One region of the Neobacillus oceani genome, then DNA from elsewhere that is predicted to be linked to it. Evidence: predicted binding sites of a transcription regulator. Region 1 holds the regulator's gene; the other holds the start of a gene.
The links. The regulator Rex, encoded in region 1, represses fermentation and respiration genes when NADH is low (regulators of the CRP and FNR family bind a similar motif). The targets are predictions, from matches to a motif close to TTGTGAAATATTTCACAA.
Positions count from the first base shown of each region.

Region 2: the regulator Rex is predicted to act here: its motif matches at 5,473-5,490, upstream of qoxA (cytochrome aa3 quinol oxidase subunit II).

Region 1 is NZ_CP143543.1:246,694-257,807, forward strand. Features, by position in the region: gene tsaD (tRNA (adenosine(37)-N6)-threonylcarbamoyltransferase complex transferase subunit TsaD) at 1-805, shown strand, start outside; gene V1499_RS01410 (ABC-F family ATP-binding cassette domain-containing protein) at 1,023-2,939, opposite strand; gene moaC (cyclic pyranopterin monophosphate synthase MoaC) at 3,300-3,794, shown strand; gene V1499_RS01420 (redox-sensing transcriptional repressor Rex) at 3,856-4,530, shown strand; gene V1499_RS01425 (YdiK family protein) at 4,544-4,744, opposite strand; gene V1499_RS01430 (lysostaphin resistance A-like protein) at 4,741-5,475, opposite strand; gene groES (co-chaperone GroES) at 5,731-6,018, shown strand; gene groL (chaperonin GroEL) at 6,076-7,704, shown strand; gene V1499_RS01445 (right-handed parallel beta-helix repeat-containing protein) at 8,103-9,611, opposite strand; gene V1499_RS01450 (beta-glucosidase) at 9,736-11,114, opposite strand, start outside.
Region 2 is NZ_CP143543.1:2,049,980-2,058,116, forward strand. Features, by position in the region: gene V1499_RS10170 (hypothetical protein) at 93-449, opposite strand; gene qoxD (cytochrome aa3 quinol oxidase subunit IV) at 1,496-1,795, opposite strand; gene qoxC (cytochrome aa3 quinol oxidase subunit III) at 1,796-2,404, opposite strand; gene qoxB (cytochrome aa3 quinol oxidase subunit I) at 2,394-4,370, opposite strand; gene qoxA (cytochrome aa3 quinol oxidase subunit II) at 4,360-5,370, opposite strand; gene V1499_RS10195 (STAS domain-containing protein) at 5,743-6,594, shown strand; gene V1499_RS10200 (EamA family transporter) at 6,802-7,641, shown strand; gene V1499_RS10205 (chaperone NapD) at 7,840-8,073, shown strand.

The sequences.
Region 1 (11,114 bases):
GATGGAAGACATCGATGCCATTGCTGTTACAGAAGGCCCGGGACTGGTCGGCGCTCTGCTGATTGGTGTAAATGCGGCCAAGGCACTCGCTTTTGCCCATCAAAAGCCGCTTGTTCCTGTCCATCATATTGCGGGCCATATTTACGCGAACAGGCTGCTAACGGAGATGAAATTCCCGCTTTTGTCCCTGGTTGTATCCGGCGGGCATACCGAGCTTGTTTATATGAAAGAACATGGGCATTTTGAAGTAATCGGAGAGACAAGGGATGACGCGGCGGGCGAGGCTTATGACAAAGTGGCCAGAGTCCTGAATATGCCTTACCCTGGTGGGCCGCATATTGACCGGCTGGCCCATGAAGGTATAGCTGTCATTCCGTTGCCGCGTGCATGGCTTGAAGAAGGTTCGTATGATTTTAGCTTCAGCGGCTTAAAATCGGCCGTTATCAATACTGTCCATAATGCAGAACAGCGTGGAGAGTCAATTGCACCTGAAGACCTGGCAGCCAGCTTCCAGGAAAGTGTCATTGAGGTTCTTGTTGAAAAAACAGTCCGGGCGGCGAATGAATATGGTGTGGGACAGGTACTGCTTGCAGGAGGAGTTGCGGCCAACAAGGGGCTGAGGAAGGCTCTTGAGGAGGCGTTTGGCAAAAGTGAAGGAATAGAGCTTGTCATTCCGCCATTGTCGCTTTGCACGGACAATGCGGCCATGATTGCGGCAGCGGGGAGCGTTATGTTTGAAAAAGGCATCCGGGGAAGCCTGGCTTTAAATGCAAACCCGGGCCTTGATATTGAAAAATATAATTGACATTGTAGGGCAGCGAAAATATTTCGCAGCCCTTTTTGCTGTGGATAAAAATTTTTCTCGCATTCACCGCTTTGTGGATAAGCACGGGTGTTCCTGTTGATAATGTGGATAAAAACGATGGGTTCTGTGGATAAAGTGGATAAGTCCGTTGATAACTGATATAACAGCAATTTTATTGTGTATAAAAATGTGGAAAAGCGCAGGGAAGCCCCGCGCTTTAGTCAGCAAGTTCCGCCCATTGTTCCATTAACTGATCTAGTTCCTGGCGGGCTTTATCATTTTCAGTGTTAATAACAAGTACCCTTTCGTGGTCCTGATAAACCTCCGGATCACAAAGAAGCGATTCGTTTTCTTCAATAAGCGCTTCGAGTTCTTCAATTTTGGCTTCAATCTCTTCCAGCTTCCGTTTTCGCTGCCGCTCAAGTTTCTTGGATTCCTTATCCTGCTGGAACGTATTTTTGGCGGCAGGAGTTTCGGTAACCGATGCAGAAGCGGCCTTTTCCATCGCTAAAAGCTCAGCCATTTCCTGTTTCTTTTCGAGAAAATAATCATAATCGCCGAGATATTCCACGCAGCCATCCGTTTTCAGTTCCAGAACCTTTGTTGCGATCCGATTGATAAAATAACGGTCATGTGACACGAACAGGATTGTGCCGGGATAATCGATAAGCGCATTTTCGAGAACCTCCTTACTGTCAAGGTCAAGGTGGTTGGTCGGTTCGTCGAGGATAAGGAAATTCGCCTTTTGCAGCATCAATTTGGCCAGGGCGAGGCGCGCCTTTTCACCCCCGCTTAAAGTGGAAACGGGCTTGAGGACATCATCTCCGGAAAAAAGGAAGTTTCCGAGAACTGTTCGGATCTCTTTTTCAGTTTTCAGAGGGTACTCGTCCCAAAGCTCATTCATGACCCGCTTATTCGACCTAAGATTGGCTTGTTCCTGGTCGTAATAGCCTATCATGACGTTTGTACCGTAGTGGATTGAGCCCGCGTGTGCCGGAAGGTTTTTTATAATCGTTTTGAGCAAGGTTGATTTCCCGATTCCGTTAGGTCCGACAAGCGCGATGCTGTCACCCTTTGTGATGGAAAAAGAAAGGTCCGCTGCAACCGGAGCTTCATATCCGACGGCAAGGGCATCAACAAGCAAAACGTCATTGCCGCTTTGCCGCTCGATTTCAAACGAAAAGGTGGCCGATTTTTCATCTCCTGAAGGCCGGTCCATCAGCTCCATCTTCTCGAGTTTTTTCCTCCTGCTTTGGGCGCGTTTAGTCGTTGAGGCCCTGGCAAGATTCCGCTGGATGAACTCTTGGAGTTTAGCCACCTCATCCTGCTGCTTTTCATACTGCTTTAAATCACGCTCATAGTTTTCCGCCTTTTGAACAAGGTAGGAACTGTAGTTGCCAACAAACCGGTGGATTTGCCGGCGGGACAATTCGTATACCTGATTGACGACCTTGTCGAGGAAGTATCGGTCATGGGAAACAATGAGAATTGCGCCATGATAATTTTGCAAGTACAACTCAAGCCATGAAAGTGTTTCAATATCAAGGTGATTCGTGGGCTCGTCCAATATAAGGATGTCGGGTTTCCCTAGCAGCAGCTTCCCGAGCGCCAGGCGTGTTTTCTGGCCGCCGCTCAGGCTTGAGATACTTGTTGAATAATCAAAGGTATGGAAGTTGAGTCCATGGAGCACGGAACGGATATCCGCCTCATACTGGTACCCCCCCATCTCCTTGTATCGGACCTGCAGTTCGTCATAATCCTTTAAAACTCTTTCGTATTTACTGGAATTGCCGATAATGGACGGATCCGCCATTTGCCCTTCCAGTTCCCTTAACGAAGCCTCAAGCTTACGGACTGGTTCGAAAACCTTCAACATTTCATCCCAAATCGACAAGGAGGATTCGAGACCCGTATTTTGCGCGAGATAGCCGATGGTAACATCTTTCGGTTTAATGATTTCGCCGCCATCATGTCCGATATGGCCGGCGATTATTTTGAGGAGCGTCGATTTCCCCGCGCCATTCCTGCCGACCAGGGCAACGCGGTCCCTGTTTTGGAGCTCAAGCTTTATGTTCGATAAAATTAATTCAGCGCCATAGTATTTTTCAAGGTTATTCACTTGAAGCAAAATCATTCTTTTCACCCCATTACTATCTAGAGTGTAACCCATAAGGGGTTGCTCGGCAATGAGTGAACCATCCTCCAGGTATGGTTTTCCGCTGATGGTTTAAGCTCGTATGACAGGGGAAAAGGAGCTAAATATGACAATTTTTTAAAAATATTGGGACTTAATCTCGTGAAAAGCTAAAAAACAATGGAACATATGTGAAACATGGAACAAAGAGCATACACAATTACCTGAAAATAGTGTATTATTTTTATAACTCATAGAACTGAACTATAGGGAAAAGGTTAGAAAAACGGCCAGGGCCCCATTCGGGAAAACGGGGTCGATCTGCCAGGTTGTTCCGTTTTTGGGAAAGGAGTTTTTAGGATGGCTGAATTTACGCATTTCAATGAAGAGGGCAGAGCAAAAATGGTCGATGTCAGCGATAAGCCGGAAACAGCCAGGACGGCAATCGCCCGCTCAAGCATAACTGTAAATCGAGACATTTATGAAAGAATAACGAATAATGAGATGAAAAAGGGTGATGTGCTGGCGGTGGCCCAGGTAGCCGCTGTTATGGCAGCAAAGAAAACATGGGAAATCATCCCAATGTGTCACCCCATCCCGCTGACAGGGGTAGACATCACTTTCAGGTGGGAAGAGGAAGAAGCAGGACATAAGCTGATGATTTCTGCTTCAGTTAAGACGAAAGGAAATACTGGCGTGGAAATGGAAGCGCTAACTGCTGCTTCCATCTGCGCATTGACTATATACGATATGTGCAAAGCCGTTGACAAAGGAATGGTAATCGGGCCTACCTATCTTGTTGAAAAAACAGGCGGCAAGCATGGCGATTTTAAACGAGAACAAGAGGTCCAGTAAACAAGATTTCCCGCGAATGGCCAGGGGCCTGCGAGAAAAATTAAACCGGGGCAGGGGATCAATGGTGACTGAAACAATGAAAATACCGCAGGCAACCGCCAAAAGGCTGCCGTTATATTACAGATTTTTAAAGAATTTGCATTCCTCTGGGAAGCAGAGAGTTTCATCCGCGGAACTTAGCGAAGCGGTTAAAGTCGATTCGGCTACAATCCGAAGGGATTTTTCCTATTTTGGAGCCCTTGGCAAAAAGGGCTACGGCTATAACGTAAACTACTTGCTTGGGTTCTTTCGGAAGACGCTTGATCAGGATGAGCTTACAAAGGTCGCCCTTATCGGGGTAGGAAACCTTGGGACTGCCTTTTTGAACTACAATTTCCTGAAAAACAATAATACAAAAATCGAAGTAGCCTTTGACGTTGATCCCGATAAAGTGGGGACGAAAATTGGCAACGTCCCAATCCACAGCCTGGATGACCTTGAAGCGTACCTGAACAATGACAATGTTACGGTAGCGATTTTGACCATACCTGCTTCCGTTGCCCAGCCGATTACAGACAGGCTCGTTAAAACAAATGTGAAAGGAATTTTAAACTTCACGCCTGCGAGGCTGAATGTCCCGCGCTCCATCCGGGTCCATCATATCGACCTGGCTGTTGAATTGCAGTCGTTGATTTACTTCCTGAAAAATTATCCCGGAGCGGACTTTTCCGAAGAAGCAGAAGAAGCAAAAAAGTGAGCCTAAAAGGGGCTCACTTTTTTTGAATTCGTTTTAGCTTGTAATGTAAACCGATCATCCTTATGCCCGCCCCGAAATCAAAGGTGGCCAAAATAACGAGGAGATAGGAAAAGAAACCCCAGCCTTCGTCCCTTACGCTCCCAACTGCGAAATATGTAAACAAAATTCCGAGTAGGAGGTACACGATGCCGGAAAACAATGGTGATTGCCTCATAAAAACCCTCCGATAAAGTTTTGCATCTGTTCTGCTTCACGCAGGAATCTCTCAATTTCCTCACGGTAAATACTCTGCATCAAAACAACGAGCGTATTCATTATGACGTGCGCAATGATCGGAACAATGATCCGGTTTGTCCGGACATAAAGGAAAGCAAATGTGAATCCAATTGCCGAGTAAATCAGGATATGTTCAAATTCCATGTGCGCGGCTGCGAAGATAACGGAACTGATCAATGCGGAAACAAAGAAATTAAACCGCTTGTGAAGGCTGCCGAAAATGATTTTTCGGAACACGATTTCCTCAAGGATGGGGCCGATGACCGAACTGATGAGAATCACCGCGGGGAAATTGTCAATCATCCGCATGATTGAACGGGTGTTATCCGAACCCATTTTAATCCCAAGCATTTGCTCCACTATGGCGGCGGCCCATTGCGCGAAAAGGGCGAGGAAAATTCCGCCGACGGCCCATGAGATGGACTGTGGCAAATTTGCAGCGTTCCTGTTTTGAAGCGAGCTGGCCATTTCTTTTCGCAGGAGGAACAACGTAATCAGGAATGCCGACACAAAGCTGATTATCAGCCAGTAATTTAAGGCATACATCTGCGTTTCCTGGGGACTGTTCCCCGCGCTGGCAAGGACGATTGCCAAAAGGGGGACCCCCACCAGGCTCGAAAGCTGCATGACGATATATACAATAAGAATCCAACCGTATTCACGTTTCAAAATGGCAAGCTCCTTTATACTTTTTGCATCACTTTTCATTCTACTCACAAAGGCAAACTTATTTCAATCATGAAACCTTCCTGTATAGCCTTTGCCAAAGCGGACATACTCATAAGGTTGATTTTTTTTAAAAAAATTCATGCTTCGTGCTTGCAAAAAAAACGGGTTTTCATTATTATAATAATTGTGTTAGCACTCACCTGAACAGAGTGCTAATAAGCGACTACATAAAACCATTTGAGGAGGTTGTTTGAATTGTTAAGACCACTTGGCGATCGCATTATCATTGAGCTTGTCGAGTCTGAAGAAAAGACTGCAAGCGGCATTGTTTTGCCTGACACTGCAAAGGAAAAGCCGCAGGAGGGCAAAGTTGTAGCAGTAGGTTCCGGCCGTGTTCTCGATAGCGGCGAGCGTGTAGCTCCGGAAGTATCTGTCGGCGACCGTATCATCTTCTCAAAATATGCCGGCACAGAAGTAAAGTACCAGGGAACTGAATACCTAATCCTTCGTGAAAGCGATATCCACGCCGTTATTGGCGAATAATTGCCTGAACTCAGGGCACATACCTAATTTTATCTGACTTGAGGAGGTTTTTGAACTATGGCAAAAGACATTAAGTTCAGTGAAGACGCGCGCCGCTCAATGCTTCGCGGTGTAGATGCTCTTGCAAATGCTGTTAAAGTCACGCTTGGGCCTAAAGGGCGCAACGTTGTTCTTGAGAAAAAATTCGGTTCACCGCTTATCACAAATGACGGTGTTACAATCGCGAAAGAAATCGAGCTTGAAGACGCATTCGAAAACATGGGTGCCAAGCTTGTTGCCGAAGTGGCAAGCAAAACAAACGATGTTGCCGGTGACGGTACAACGACTGCGACTGTCCTTGCGCAGGCAATGATCCGTGAAGGCCTGAAAAACGTAACCGCAGGCGCCAACCCAATGGTTCTCCGCAGGGGGATTGAAAAAGCGACAAAGGTTGCCGTTGAAGAATTGAAGGCAATTTCCAAGCCAATCGAAGGAAAAGAATCCATCGCCCAAGTTGCGGCGATTTCCGCTGACAACCCAGAAGTCGGCCAATTGATCGCTGAAGCAATGGAGCGCGTTGGCAACGATGGTGTTATTACGATTGAAGAATCAAAAGGTTTCGCTACCGAACTTGATGTAGTAGAAGGTATGCAATTCGACCGCGGATATGCATCTCCATATATGGTTACAGATTCCGATAAGATGGAAGCTGTCCTTGATAATCCGTATATCCTGATTACTGACAAGAAAATTTCCAGCATTCAGGAAATCCTTCCTGTCCTTGAGCAGGTTGTCCAGCAAGGCAAGCCGCTATTGCTGATTGCTGAAGATGTTGAAGGTGAAGCGCTTGCTACATTGGTAGTCAATAAGCTTCGTGGTACATTCAACGCTGTTGCTGTTAAGGCTCCTGGCTTCGGTGACCGCCGCAAAGCTATGCTTGAAGACATCGCTGCCCTTACTGGCGCCGAAGTTATCACAGAAGAGCTTGGCCGTGACCTTAAATCCGCAACAATCCAATCTCTTGGCCGTGCTTCCAAGGTTGTTGTTTCCAAAGAGAACACAACAATTGTTGAAGGCGCTGGAGACTCAGCTGCAATCGCTGGGCGAGTAAACCAAATCCGCGTTCAGCTTGAAGAAACAACTTCCGAGTTCGACCGTGAAAAGCTGCAGGAGCGCCTTGCGAAATTGGCTGGTGGCGTAGCTGTCATCAAGGTCGGCGCTGCAACTGAAACAGAATTGAAAGAGCGCAAGCTTCGTATCGAAGACGCCCTGAACTCAACTCGTGCTGCTGTTGAAGAAGGAATCGTGTCCGGCGGTGGCGTCGCCCTCTTGAACGTTTACAACAAAGTGGCTGAAATCCAGGTTGAAGGCGACGAGCAAACAGGCGTGAACATCGTACTTCGCGCTATGGAAGAGCCTGTCCGCACAATTGCGCAAAACGCAGGCCTCGAAGGCTCTGTCATCGTTGACCGCCTGAAGCGTGAAGAAATCGGCACTGGTTTCAACGCTGCTACTGGCGAATGGGTGAACATGATCGATGCCGGTATCGTTGACCCAACAAAGGTTACACGTTCCGCGCTTCAAAACGCTGCATCCGTTGCGGCTATGTTCCTGACAACTGAAGCAGTTGTTGCCGACAAGCCTGAGGAAAACAAAGGCGGCGGCATGCCTGACATGGGCATGGGCGGAATGGGCGGCATGATGTAATTAGGGTTTTGAAACCTTGTTATATCAACTTCTAATATGATAATATGCTTTTCTTGTCCTCGGATTGGTCCTCGTTTTATAAAAAACATGGAAACCTATGACAAAAAGCTAACTATAGGAGAAGGTCTTTCATCAGTTTGCTAAACTGTTGGGAGGCCTTTTCTTCCATATTATAAGAAGGTTCGTTAATAATATTGTCTCGAAATCTAGAATTCATGAAAAGGGCGCAATCCTTGAATAAGGATCAGCGCTCTTTTTCCATTTAAGGGCCAGATTATAGAGTAACCTTCGTGGGCAGTTTTTAACTCAATTAATACTTAATAATGATCATCTTATTTTTAATTTCATGACCCGATTCATGCCACGGAAATGCCACAACTTTGATACATTTTGTCGACTTAGGGACAAGACTTGCTCACCTCTATCCCGTCGGCCACCCTCAACTCGTCTCCCTCAATGCCGTCGAAAACGTTTTCCCTTATACAAAGATTCTTCCCGGCATCGATCCTTATGCCTTTGGCGGCCTGTCGAATGACGTTGCCCTTGATCCTGATGCCTGACGGGATTCCTTTGCCCCGTCCGTCAGCACCTCGGTCCTTGATGAGGCGGATGGCCCAGAACTTGTCAGTCCCACCAGTGATGTGGTTACCGTGCAACTTTGTGCCTGGCGCATTCCGGAGCTCGATGCCGACCCGCGAATCATCCCCAGCGGTGATCCTGTTGTCCTCAATGAGGGTGTCAGGAGTTCCCAGGATGACGAGGACTCCCTGACGGTTTCCAATCAAGTCGTTGGAGTGCACCCAGTTTCCAGGACCTGAGGCATCATGTTTGTTCTTTGCCCCGCCGGAATTGCCGAGCGCGATACCCGCCTTCTGCCCGCCAACGACCGTATTATCCCGGACCTCGTTCAGGTATTCACCCTCGCCATGCAGGTCGATGGCGTCGAGGATGCTGCCGGTAATGGTGTTCTCCGCCACGAGATTGTTGTGCGTAGGGAACTGCAGCAGAATGGCATGCCGCAAATGCCTGCCATTGAAGGTATTGCCGATGACGACGTTGTGCCTGGAATCGTTAGCGGCATTTGGGTCGTGCTGATCCGCTGAACCCTCGATAGCGATTCCATAGCCCTGTCCCCCGGGGCCAACAGCAGTTGCCTCACTTACAGAGTTTCCAGTGAGGGTCACTTCACGGCTGGCCTTGACGGAGATTCCGTGGCGCTTGAACCTGCGAATGCCCAGGTTCTCCACAAGGATCCGGGAACTGGCCTTCCCTTTGTGAGCTCCGAGGTAGATCCCATACATAGGACCTCCACCCGTGTCGCCGTTGTCGGGATCATCGCCGAGTGGTCCCTTATAACGGGAGGTAATAGTGAAATCAGCGACAATGACGTCGTGGACACCGGAGGCCCGGATCACCCGGCTGTCATCCTCACCGTCGAAGGAGGTAATCATCACGGTTCTCTCCTGACCCTCTCCCCGCAGGTCCACACCGCTGCGCAGCACGATGTTCGCCGACTCATCGGCCGGGTCAGTGGTGCGCAGGTCATACGTGCCGGCCGGCAGGAAGACCTCATCACCCGGTTTGGCCGCGTCCAGGGCCTTCCTGATGGCTGCTGCGTCGTCTTTTGAGTCCGGATCCGGATCTGCCCCGAAGTCCGTGACGTCCAGAGTCCTGCCTGTGGTCCGGCCGGGCGTCGGCACCTTGATTGGCTTGCCGGCCCGGTCCACCAAGCCGGGGACCTGCCAGTCGCCGAGCTTGGACGGGGCTGGTTCCCCAGTTTCATTGCTCTCGACTTGCTTGTCAGATTCCTCCCCGATGCATGCGGTCAAGAGGAACACCAGGCCAAGAACCACCCACCACGAATTCACCAAACCTCTCCGGCTGTTCCGAACTGATTTCTTGATCAAACTTCTCACGTCCTTACTGGAAATTTTGACAAGGAGAAAAGCGGTGAGCCTGCTCGCTCACCGCCTTTGGGATGTTTCGACGACCTCTGCTGGTCGACGGCATCATCCCATGACCAGAGGTCTATTACTTAGAGCCTTTGCCTTTATTTTTGTCGAGTTTGAAGTTCAACGGAATGTCCTTTACCAGGGGAGTATCTGCCGAGGAACCACCGACATGTACGCGGTACTTTCCATCAGCAGTTGCCCATTCGCCGTCAGCCCAGTTCGCCAGGTTATCTGGTTCTTTCGGAATGAAATAGGAGAACGGGTGGTTGGAGTCTGCTTGGTTAATCCTTAGTGTCACACTCTTGCTCTCACCTGGCTTAAGGTCGACCTTCTCAAAGTTGACAAGCCGTTTGGCCGGCTCACCCGTCTTATTCGGAAGGGTTAAGTAGACCTGGGCTGCTTCTTTACCAGCAACCTTACCAGTGTTCGTGATGGTAAAAGTCACGTCAAGACCGGCCAACGAGCCCTTGTTGCCGCGAACCCTCTTCACCTTGAGGGCGTCATACTTGAAGGTCGTGTACGATAGACCGTATCCGAAAGGAAAGACGGGCTTTACATTGTTGGCCTCGTACCAGCGGTAACCCATCTGCAGGCCTTCGGTGTACCGGGCAATCAACTGTTGGGAACCGTTACCGTACGGGCCTGGGCCACCAGGCTTGCCGGTGTCTTGACGAGTTCCTGGGTACTGCTTCTCGGTCGCGAAAGCGGCCTCTCGGGCTTTAGCACCAAACGTCATAGGCAGCTTTCCAGAAGGATTGACCTTCCCGTAGAGCAGATTGGCGACAGCATTGCCATCTTCCATACCCGGGAACCACGCCTCGAGTACGGCAGGAACCTGATCCAACCACGGCATGAGCACCGTGCCAGAGGTCTTCAGGATCACAGCAGTGTTCTTCGCGTTTGCCTTCAGGACTGCATCAATCAGCGGCTCCTGCTTCACCTGATTGATAGCCGGGAAGCCGAGAGTGTCGCGGTCCGCAGTTTCATGCGGGTTGTCACCGACCATGAGCAACACGATGTCAGACTGTGAGGCAAGTTTGGCGGCAGCCTGGGGATCACGGCCATCGTTGTACGTCACCTTGGTGTTGTAGCCCCGCTCCTTAATAACGTTTTCCAAGCCCTGCTGTGGGGTGACCGTGTAAGGGGTCACGACGTTCTCATTGTCGGCCCGAATAGAGCGCGGGGACATCTTGGCTATACCGGCGAACCACTCGGCGCCGATCAGCGCGATCGACTTCGGCTTACCATCCAGTGGCAGGAAGCCGTTATCGTTCTTTAACAGCACGGCCCCTTCCTCGGCCATCTTCCGAGCGCTCGCACCATTGGCCTTCGCATCGACGATTTCAGGCATGAACTTGTTGAAAGGCTTATCCATGTGGCCGAATTCAATCATCTTGATGTAACGTGGACGAAGCAGATTGTCGATGTCGTTCTCGGTCACTTGACCCGAATCAAGGG
Region 2 (8,137 bases), 1.8 Mb from region 1:
TCTTATTATATCACAGGATTAAGTAACATATTGAATTTTTGGCCAAAAAAAGGAACGGCGATTCGCCGTTCCTGGATTTTCGTTTACTTTTATCATTGTGGTACTGATCCTGCATATTCTCCATTAATAAAGACATGTTGTTCTACTTCTCCAACCGGATTCACAAATGGAACCATGACCATAACTAACTGTGGAAATGGGTTTATTACTTCTATAGAGTGGGCTCCGTTCCAGTTGTAGCCTTTGGACCACAATTCCGCCTTCTTATCTTTAAAAGCATCACTTCTTAATAACCCTGCGACTTCTTTATTCCGCTCGGCTCCTGAAATCGGTACCCAGGAATGGCAATCACATGGTTCTTCTGCAGCCTTGACCGCATTTCCCGGTACAGCAAATACGCCAAAAGCAAGTGCTCCGCTAAATAAAACAGACAACAATTTTCTTTTCAAATTGACGCCTCCCTTTTTTTGATACAATTCCTATTTCTATAGATTATGGCAAAACCCTTCTTTTTTCGAGGAAAAAAGTGAAAAGAAAACCAGAATATGTCGGTTAGGTGAATTGCTCGAAAGGAAACTTTCCCAACAAAAATTTCTATAAATGTGAACATTCTGTGACAAAATACTATTTATTCTGTTAATATAGGAAAAAAGGAAGGAAAGAAGAGGGTGAAGGAATGGGCCGGGTTTTAAAATTCTTTTATCTAGCGATTGGGTTTTTTTGTGTGGCTAGTTTCGTTGTCCTTATGATGAAGCATGCATACCAGCATATGGTATTGTCTTTTTTCCTAGCTTTATTCAATTTTGGGCTTTACTCACTGTTTAAAAAGGAAGGCAGCGTCCCGCAGCTGCGGCTGATTAAAGGTGGGCGGAGATGAGAGATTCTTAGAATGGTATGAAAACAGTTTCGGATGTTACTTTTTTTGAAAGCGTCTTCACCGAGGTTATGAAGACAGTTTGGGAGTAATCTTCATCTTGAAAGTGTCTTCATCGAGGTTATGAAGACAGGTTCGGAGTGATATTCCCCTTGAAAGTGTCTTCATCAAGGTTATGAAGACAGTTTTGAAGTGATATTCCCCTTGAAAGTGTCTTCATCGAGGTTATGAAGACAGTTTTGGAGTAATCTGCATCTTGAAAGTGTCTTCATCGAGGTTATGAAGACAGGTTCGGAGTGATATTCCCCTTGAAAGTGTCTTCATCGAGGTTATGAAGACAGGTTCGGAGCGATATTCCCTTTGAAAGTGTCTTCATCAAGGTTATGAAGACACGTTTGGAGTGATTCTCCCCTTAAAATTGTCTTCATCGTGAATGAAGCAGCTTGGGCTGAGCGTGTGTTGTCATCATCGCATGAAATGCAGAGGTTTTCAAAAGAGTTTCCCAACAAATGCATCATTTAATGGGGAAGGGAAACGGCAATTATCAATAATACCCCGTAAGATGACAAAAGCAGGCGACCCAGAGGGAAGCCTGCTTTTTTTACAAACAATAAAGAAAAATCAGTGGGAGTGGCCGGACGTGAGGACCCAGATTGAACCCGCCACAATGACGAAGGCCAGGAAGAATGCATAGGCCATGTTGATGACATTCGCCTTGCGGTCTTCACCTTCCCTTAGATGCATGAACAAGAACAGTTGGATGGCGGCCTGCACGAATGCAAGCGTGCCGATAAACCACATGATCGTGTTAGGTGGAAGGGAGGTCTTCAGTGCCACCCACGCCGCCCCGAGTGTCAGGACAAGCGACATGAGAAATCCAATGACATGGCTGATAGGAAAACGATTCTCTTGATGATTCATTTAATTCACCAACCCTGCTAAATACACGAATGTAAAAATGAAAATCCATACGACATCAAGGAAGTGCCAGTATAAGCCGAAGATAAATGCTTTACGGGCAGTAATCGGTGTAAGGCCGCGCTTCTTCAGCTGGATAATCAACAGGATAGCCCAGCCGATTCCGATTGACACGTGGAGACCGTGCGTTCCAAGCAGGACAAAGAAGCTTGATAGGAACGCGCTTGTCTGCCAGGTCGCGCCTAAATCGACGTAATGGATGAATTCGCGGATTTCCATGAATAGGAATCCTGCGCCGAGAAGGAGTGTCAGGACTAACCAGAGGATCAATCCTTTCATATTACTCCGGCGCATTTCGTAAATCGCGATGCCCATGGTGAAACTACTTGTTAACAGAAGGAACGTTTGGATTAAGACATCCCTGACGATAAAAATATCCTGCTGGGTCGGGCCGCCTGCATAGCGTTGGCCCAATACCCCGTATACCGCGAAGAGTGTCGAAAAAAGGACGATCTCAGCTCCAAGGAAGAGCCAGAAGCCGAGGATGTTCATCCTGTTTTGTTCGGTTTGCAGTTCAAGCGGCAATGATGCTGTGTTTGCATTAGCTGACATGGCTCTTCACTCCTTTGCCGAATTTTCTCCACTTGCGCTCGGTCTCGATGATTTCGTCCTTAGGGACATGGTAGCCATCGTTATAGTCAAATGAACGGAAGGCCATTCCTGCAAATATGCCAAGTCCGACAATACCTGCTGCGATTGTCCATTCGAAGACGAGCAGGAAGCCCGAGACCCCGAAGATAAAGCCCATGTAGATTGGAATCCAGGAATTGCTTGGCATATGGATTTCCTCTACCTCTGAATCTTTTAAAGGCTGAAGTTCATTGTTCTTTTTCATATGCCAGAAAGTATCAAGTGACTTGACTTCTGGGATTTTTGCAAAATTGTAATGTTGAACTGGTGTCGCAGTCGCCCATTCGAGCGTCCTGGCATCCCATGGGTCGTTGCCGACATTCCGGTCAGCGTAGCGCGCGCTGTAGTAAATGTTGTAGCAAAGCGCTGCGAAGCCCGCCGCTAGAACAAACGCCCCGATAGCGGAAACCATCATGAGCGGGCCGAAGCCTGTTTCAGCTGAATACGTGTACGCGCGGCGTACCGCTCCGTCAAGGCCAAGGAAGAACATTGGCATAAATGTCATGTTGAAACCGATGTTGAACAACCAGAAATTCCATTTGCCGATCCGTTCGTTCAGCATATAGCCGAACATTTTTGGCCACCAGTAGTACAATCCGGCAAAGATTGGGTACACAACTCCCGGAATCAGGACGTAGTGGAAATGCGCCACAAGGAACAATGTATTATGGTACTGATAATCGGCTGCGGCCATTCCAAGCATTACGCCGGTTACCCCTCCAATAACGAATGTTGGCACGAATGCGAGCGACCACATCATCGGCACAGTGAACCGGATACGGCCTTTCCGCATTGTGAATAGCCAGTTGAATACTTTAACCCCGGTCGGAATCGCGATTGCCATTGTTGTAATCGAGAAGATCGAGTTCGCCGCCGGGCTGTTGCCCATCGTATAGAAGTGGTGGACCCAGACGAGCATGCTCAATACGGAAATCATGACAATGGAAGCGACCATTGATTTATAGCCATAAAGCGTTTTTCTCGCAAAAGTTGAAATGATGTCTGACAGCATTCCGAATGCTGGCAGGACAACGATATAAACTTCAGGGTGACCCCAAAGCCAGAACAGGTTCGCCCAAAGCATGTCGATACCGCCGCCGGAAACCGTGAAGAAATGTGTTCCGAAAACCCGGTCGAATGTCATGAGTGCAAGGGCAACCGTAAAGATCGGGAAGCTTGCTGTGATAATAATGGACGTGATGAACGTTGTCCAGGTGAACATCGGCATCCTTAACAAGGTCATGCCTTTCGTACGCATTTTAAGGATGGTGACGACAAAGTTGATACCAGTCATCAGTGTACCGGCCCCGGCGATTTGCAGGGATACGGCATAGAAATTGTTCGCGATGCCCGGACTGAATTCCTTGCCGGCGAGCGGGAAGTAGGACGTCCAGCCCGCGTCAGGTGAACCGCCGATGATAAAGCTTATGTTGAAAAGCATCGCACCGCTGAAGGTCAGCCAGAAGCTGAGTGCGTTCAGCTGCGGGAAGGCTACGTCCCTTGCGCCAATCTGGAGAGGGACGGCAAAGTTCATTAGGCCAACCAAAAGAGGCATAGCAACGAACAAAATCATGATGACGCCGTGTGTCGTAAACACTTCATTATAGTGCTGAGCATCCAAAAACGTATTTTCAGGTACGGCCGTTTGGGTTCTCATCATCAAGCCGTCGACGCCGCCGCGGAAGAACATCAGGATCCCGACAAGGATGTACATAATCCCGATTTTCTTATGGTCGACCGTCGTCAGCCAGTTGTCCCAAAGCCATCTCCATTTTTTGAAATAAGTAAGGGCTGCAACAATCCCGATGGAAGTCAGGGCAATAGCAATTTGCGAGGCAAAAATCAGTGGGTCGCCCGTTACAAAAAATTCATCCCATTTAATGCCCACTATGCTCACCTCCGTCTGATTCTTTTGAATGGGAACCGTGATCCTGGTGATGTTCCGATTCTACAGTTCCTGCATCTTTATTTTTGTAGTTGTTCTCGTCTTCGAAAATTTTCCCAGGCCATCCGTGGCCGCGGTCATACATTTCCGGGTTCAAATAGTTTTTCGAATTGCTGTCTGAATGGTCTACCCATTCAAGATGGGTATTGGAGTACGTTTCCCGTCCAAGGTGGGAAGGCTCAAGCTTCTTTAAATACTCTTCTTTAGTGAGTTTAGGAGCAGTTTCCTGTACTTCCTTCACCCATTTGTCGAAGTCTTCATGGGTCATGGCCTGGACTTCGAATTGCTGTTCAGCGAAACCACGCCCGTTAAAGTTACTGTTTTTTCCGACATAGGAGCCAGGATTGTCGGCAACAAGATACAGCTGGGTTTCCGCTTTGGCCATTGAATACTTTTGCCCGGCAAGAGCCGGGATCCAGAAGCTGTTCATTGTTCCAGCTGATGTCAATTTGAAATCAATCGGCCTGTCCTCAGGGATGTTTACATAGTTAACCGTCTCAATTCCCTGTTCCGGATAGCTGAAGATCCATTTCCAGTCGGCTGATGTCACTTTAATGACAAGCGGTTCCTGATTTTCGTAGCCTTTAGGTATCTTTTCAGTCGCATAAATTGTTTTTATAGTGGGAATGGTCAATGCGATGATAATAATGATTGGGATGGCGGTCCAAATTGTTTCCAGGACTACGCTCCCATGCTCCTCAGGTGGTTCATAATCCATATTGTCCTTGCGTTCGCGATACTTCCAGACAATATAAATGAACAGGGCAAAAACAACACCTACGACAAGAAGCATCAACACGATCGAGTAGTTGATTAACCCCGTGATTTCCCTAGCGACAGGGCCCTGTGGGTTAAATACAACCATGTTGTTTTCACAGCCTGCCAAAATGGAAATGGTAAAAACAGAAAGCAAAAATGCAATGACTCCCTTTACCTTTCTCACTTTTTCATCTCCTTTTCTCGTAAAACGATATGTTCAATTAATCACAAACTATTATCCAGCGGTTCCATAAATATGTAAACGCCGAATATAAATGGCTCCTTGTTGTGACATTTATCACACATATAGGTCAACGCTATTTTAACATAGATAGATGTGAAGGTTGGCGGGGTAATTGTGAACAAAATATGAAAACAATAATTGTAAAATAGTTTCCTTCCTTTCCCTATTATATGGGCAAATTGGGTTTCAATTTGTGGTGGATTTCTTTCTTTCCAGACGATGGGGCGCAGACCTGGTTGAAAAAACGAATAATTTGTGAAACTTAAAGATTGCTTGTAACATTGAGGTAAAATCAATCACTCGGAGGCGTATATGGATAAAGATTTTCTTTTGCTTGGGAAAAAATTATTTGAGCGAAGATTTGACATCGCCAAGAAGGTCCACGAAATCAGGCTTTCGGAAGCAACATTCGAGCAAAGGCAGCTTCTGTCATCCATGATTAATGTGGATGAAATTATTGCGATTAGGGCAAACTTTATCTCCCATTTTGCCGAAACTCTCTTGCATGGCTTGAGCAAGGAAGAAGCCTATGGGAGGATTGAACAATGGGGAAGGGAAACGGGGGAATTTACTTACAGTTTGGGCATTCCTCTTAATGAAGCGCTGAAAGATACGAGCTATTACCGGATGTTTATCATTGATGCGTTGGAGGAGGAGATTGAGAAACACAACATGTCCATCAAGACAGTCTTTGCTGTTTCGAGAAAAATCGATCCGCTTCTTGACCATGCGGTCTATTGCTTCAGCCTCACATATGTCCATTATTATAAGAAGAATCTCGAAGCATCAAAAACGGCTTTCCTTGAGCTTTCGGTACCGGTTGTCCCTCTCATGAATGGAATCGCAATCCTGCCCCTGATCGGGAACATCGATACGGAAAGGGCCCAGTTGATAATGGAAGAAGCGCTTGAGGCGGCTGTAAGGCTAAAGCTGACAACGCTCTTTTTCGATCTTTCCGGCGTGATGATCGTCGACACAATGGTTGCCGACCAATTGTTCAAGGTCATCAACGCCCTTGAACTTCTGGGTGTTAAGTCAATCCTGACAGGAATCAGGCCGGAAATTGCGCAAACTGTCATCAAGATGGGCATCGACTTCAGGAATGTTACCATTAAAGCAACCTTGCAACAAGCGTTCAAAGAAATCGGTAGTATGGAAGAATAATACCCATAGTAGATTTTCCATCAGCGGGTGGTTTGATTCTCTTAATTAAAGGAGTTTATCTGACACTTTGCCTTATAGCTGGCTGTCCGCAACGTCCGACATAAATCGTTCACTTTTTTGAAAAAAATGTTGTCGATTTTTCTCTGATAATTCACTATACTTAAAAAGTAATTTAACAAATACATAGTGTAAGAGAGAAGGCTCGGCATGTGGTTCGTTGGGGCAATCGTGACAACGGTTTGTTTCGGGGTGAATAATGCAATCTTCAAATGGAGTACCGGAAAAGGGTATTCAAAAGTTTCGCTGCAAATTTTCTTTTATTTAACCGCATTTATCCTGTCGTTAGGGTATGGGCTAGCAGCTGGAGGCTTAAACGTTTCGTTCATTTCAATCGTGCTCGGCGCGGCGATCGGAATCCTGAATGCAAATGGCAATATCCAGATGTCGAAGGCCTATGAAAAGGGACCGGCAAGCCTGACATCGCCTATCATCTCGTCAAATGCGGTGTTTCCAGTCTTAAGCGCGGCACTCATTTTCCATGAACACATCAGCACGATGCAATGGGTCGGGATCTTGATTATCCTTTCATCCGTGGCAGCCATCCAGTACACCCCGGCCAGGAAAGAAGGAAAATCCGATTACTATGCGTGGATATACAGGATCGTTCTTGCGATTTTGTCGTTTGGCGCGCTCGGGATCTTAATGAAGCTTGGATCCACAATGGGCATTAGTTCAATCAGTATTCTTATCTCGATGTATGGCGGCGGTGGCCTGTATTTATTGATTGCGATTATTGCCGGAAAAGAGCAAGCCGGGAAGCAGGAAATAAAGATTGGCGCAATCGTTGGTTTGATAAGCATCGCCGGCTACAGCAGCTATTTTTACGCGCTGAAAACAGGTGTAGCAAGCATTGTTTTCCCATTGATCAGCCTTAATTGCCTAATCGTCGTGTTCACCGGATGCGTCATCTTTAAAGAAAAAATTCGCGCCTATCAGCTGGTTGGAGTCCTGTCCGCCCTTTTAGGAATCGTCCTTATAAAAATGTAGCTTTTGAATGCTTCCCGACAATGAGCGGGGAGCTTTTTTCTGTTGGAATGATGATAAAAGCCTTTTTGAAAAAAATAACCATTTCGCCACAACTTTATGAATGATATGTTAACTTATCCAATTTGGCTATGAAGTGGCCGCGGCATCCTTTACCATAATAATGGATAAGTGTTATTTAACGTGAAAGGGGGCGAGAGCATGGTCGTATCCGGATATTATATTGAAACAATAGAGGGCAAGGCTTTATCGGCTGCAATCGCGATGAGCAAAATCAAAGGTGTCGATGTGCGCCATATAGAGGAAGACAAAAAAATCATGGTAACAATCGAAAGTGATACCCCCGGCCAAAACGAAACCATTTCCGACTCCCTTAAATGTATTGAAGGTGTGTTAGGTGCATCCGTTGTGTTCAGCAATTACAACGGAATGTGAAGTTTCCGGTTAACATGCATGTTTCCAGAGCTTCCCGGGAAACTAAGGGAAAAGGAACATGAGG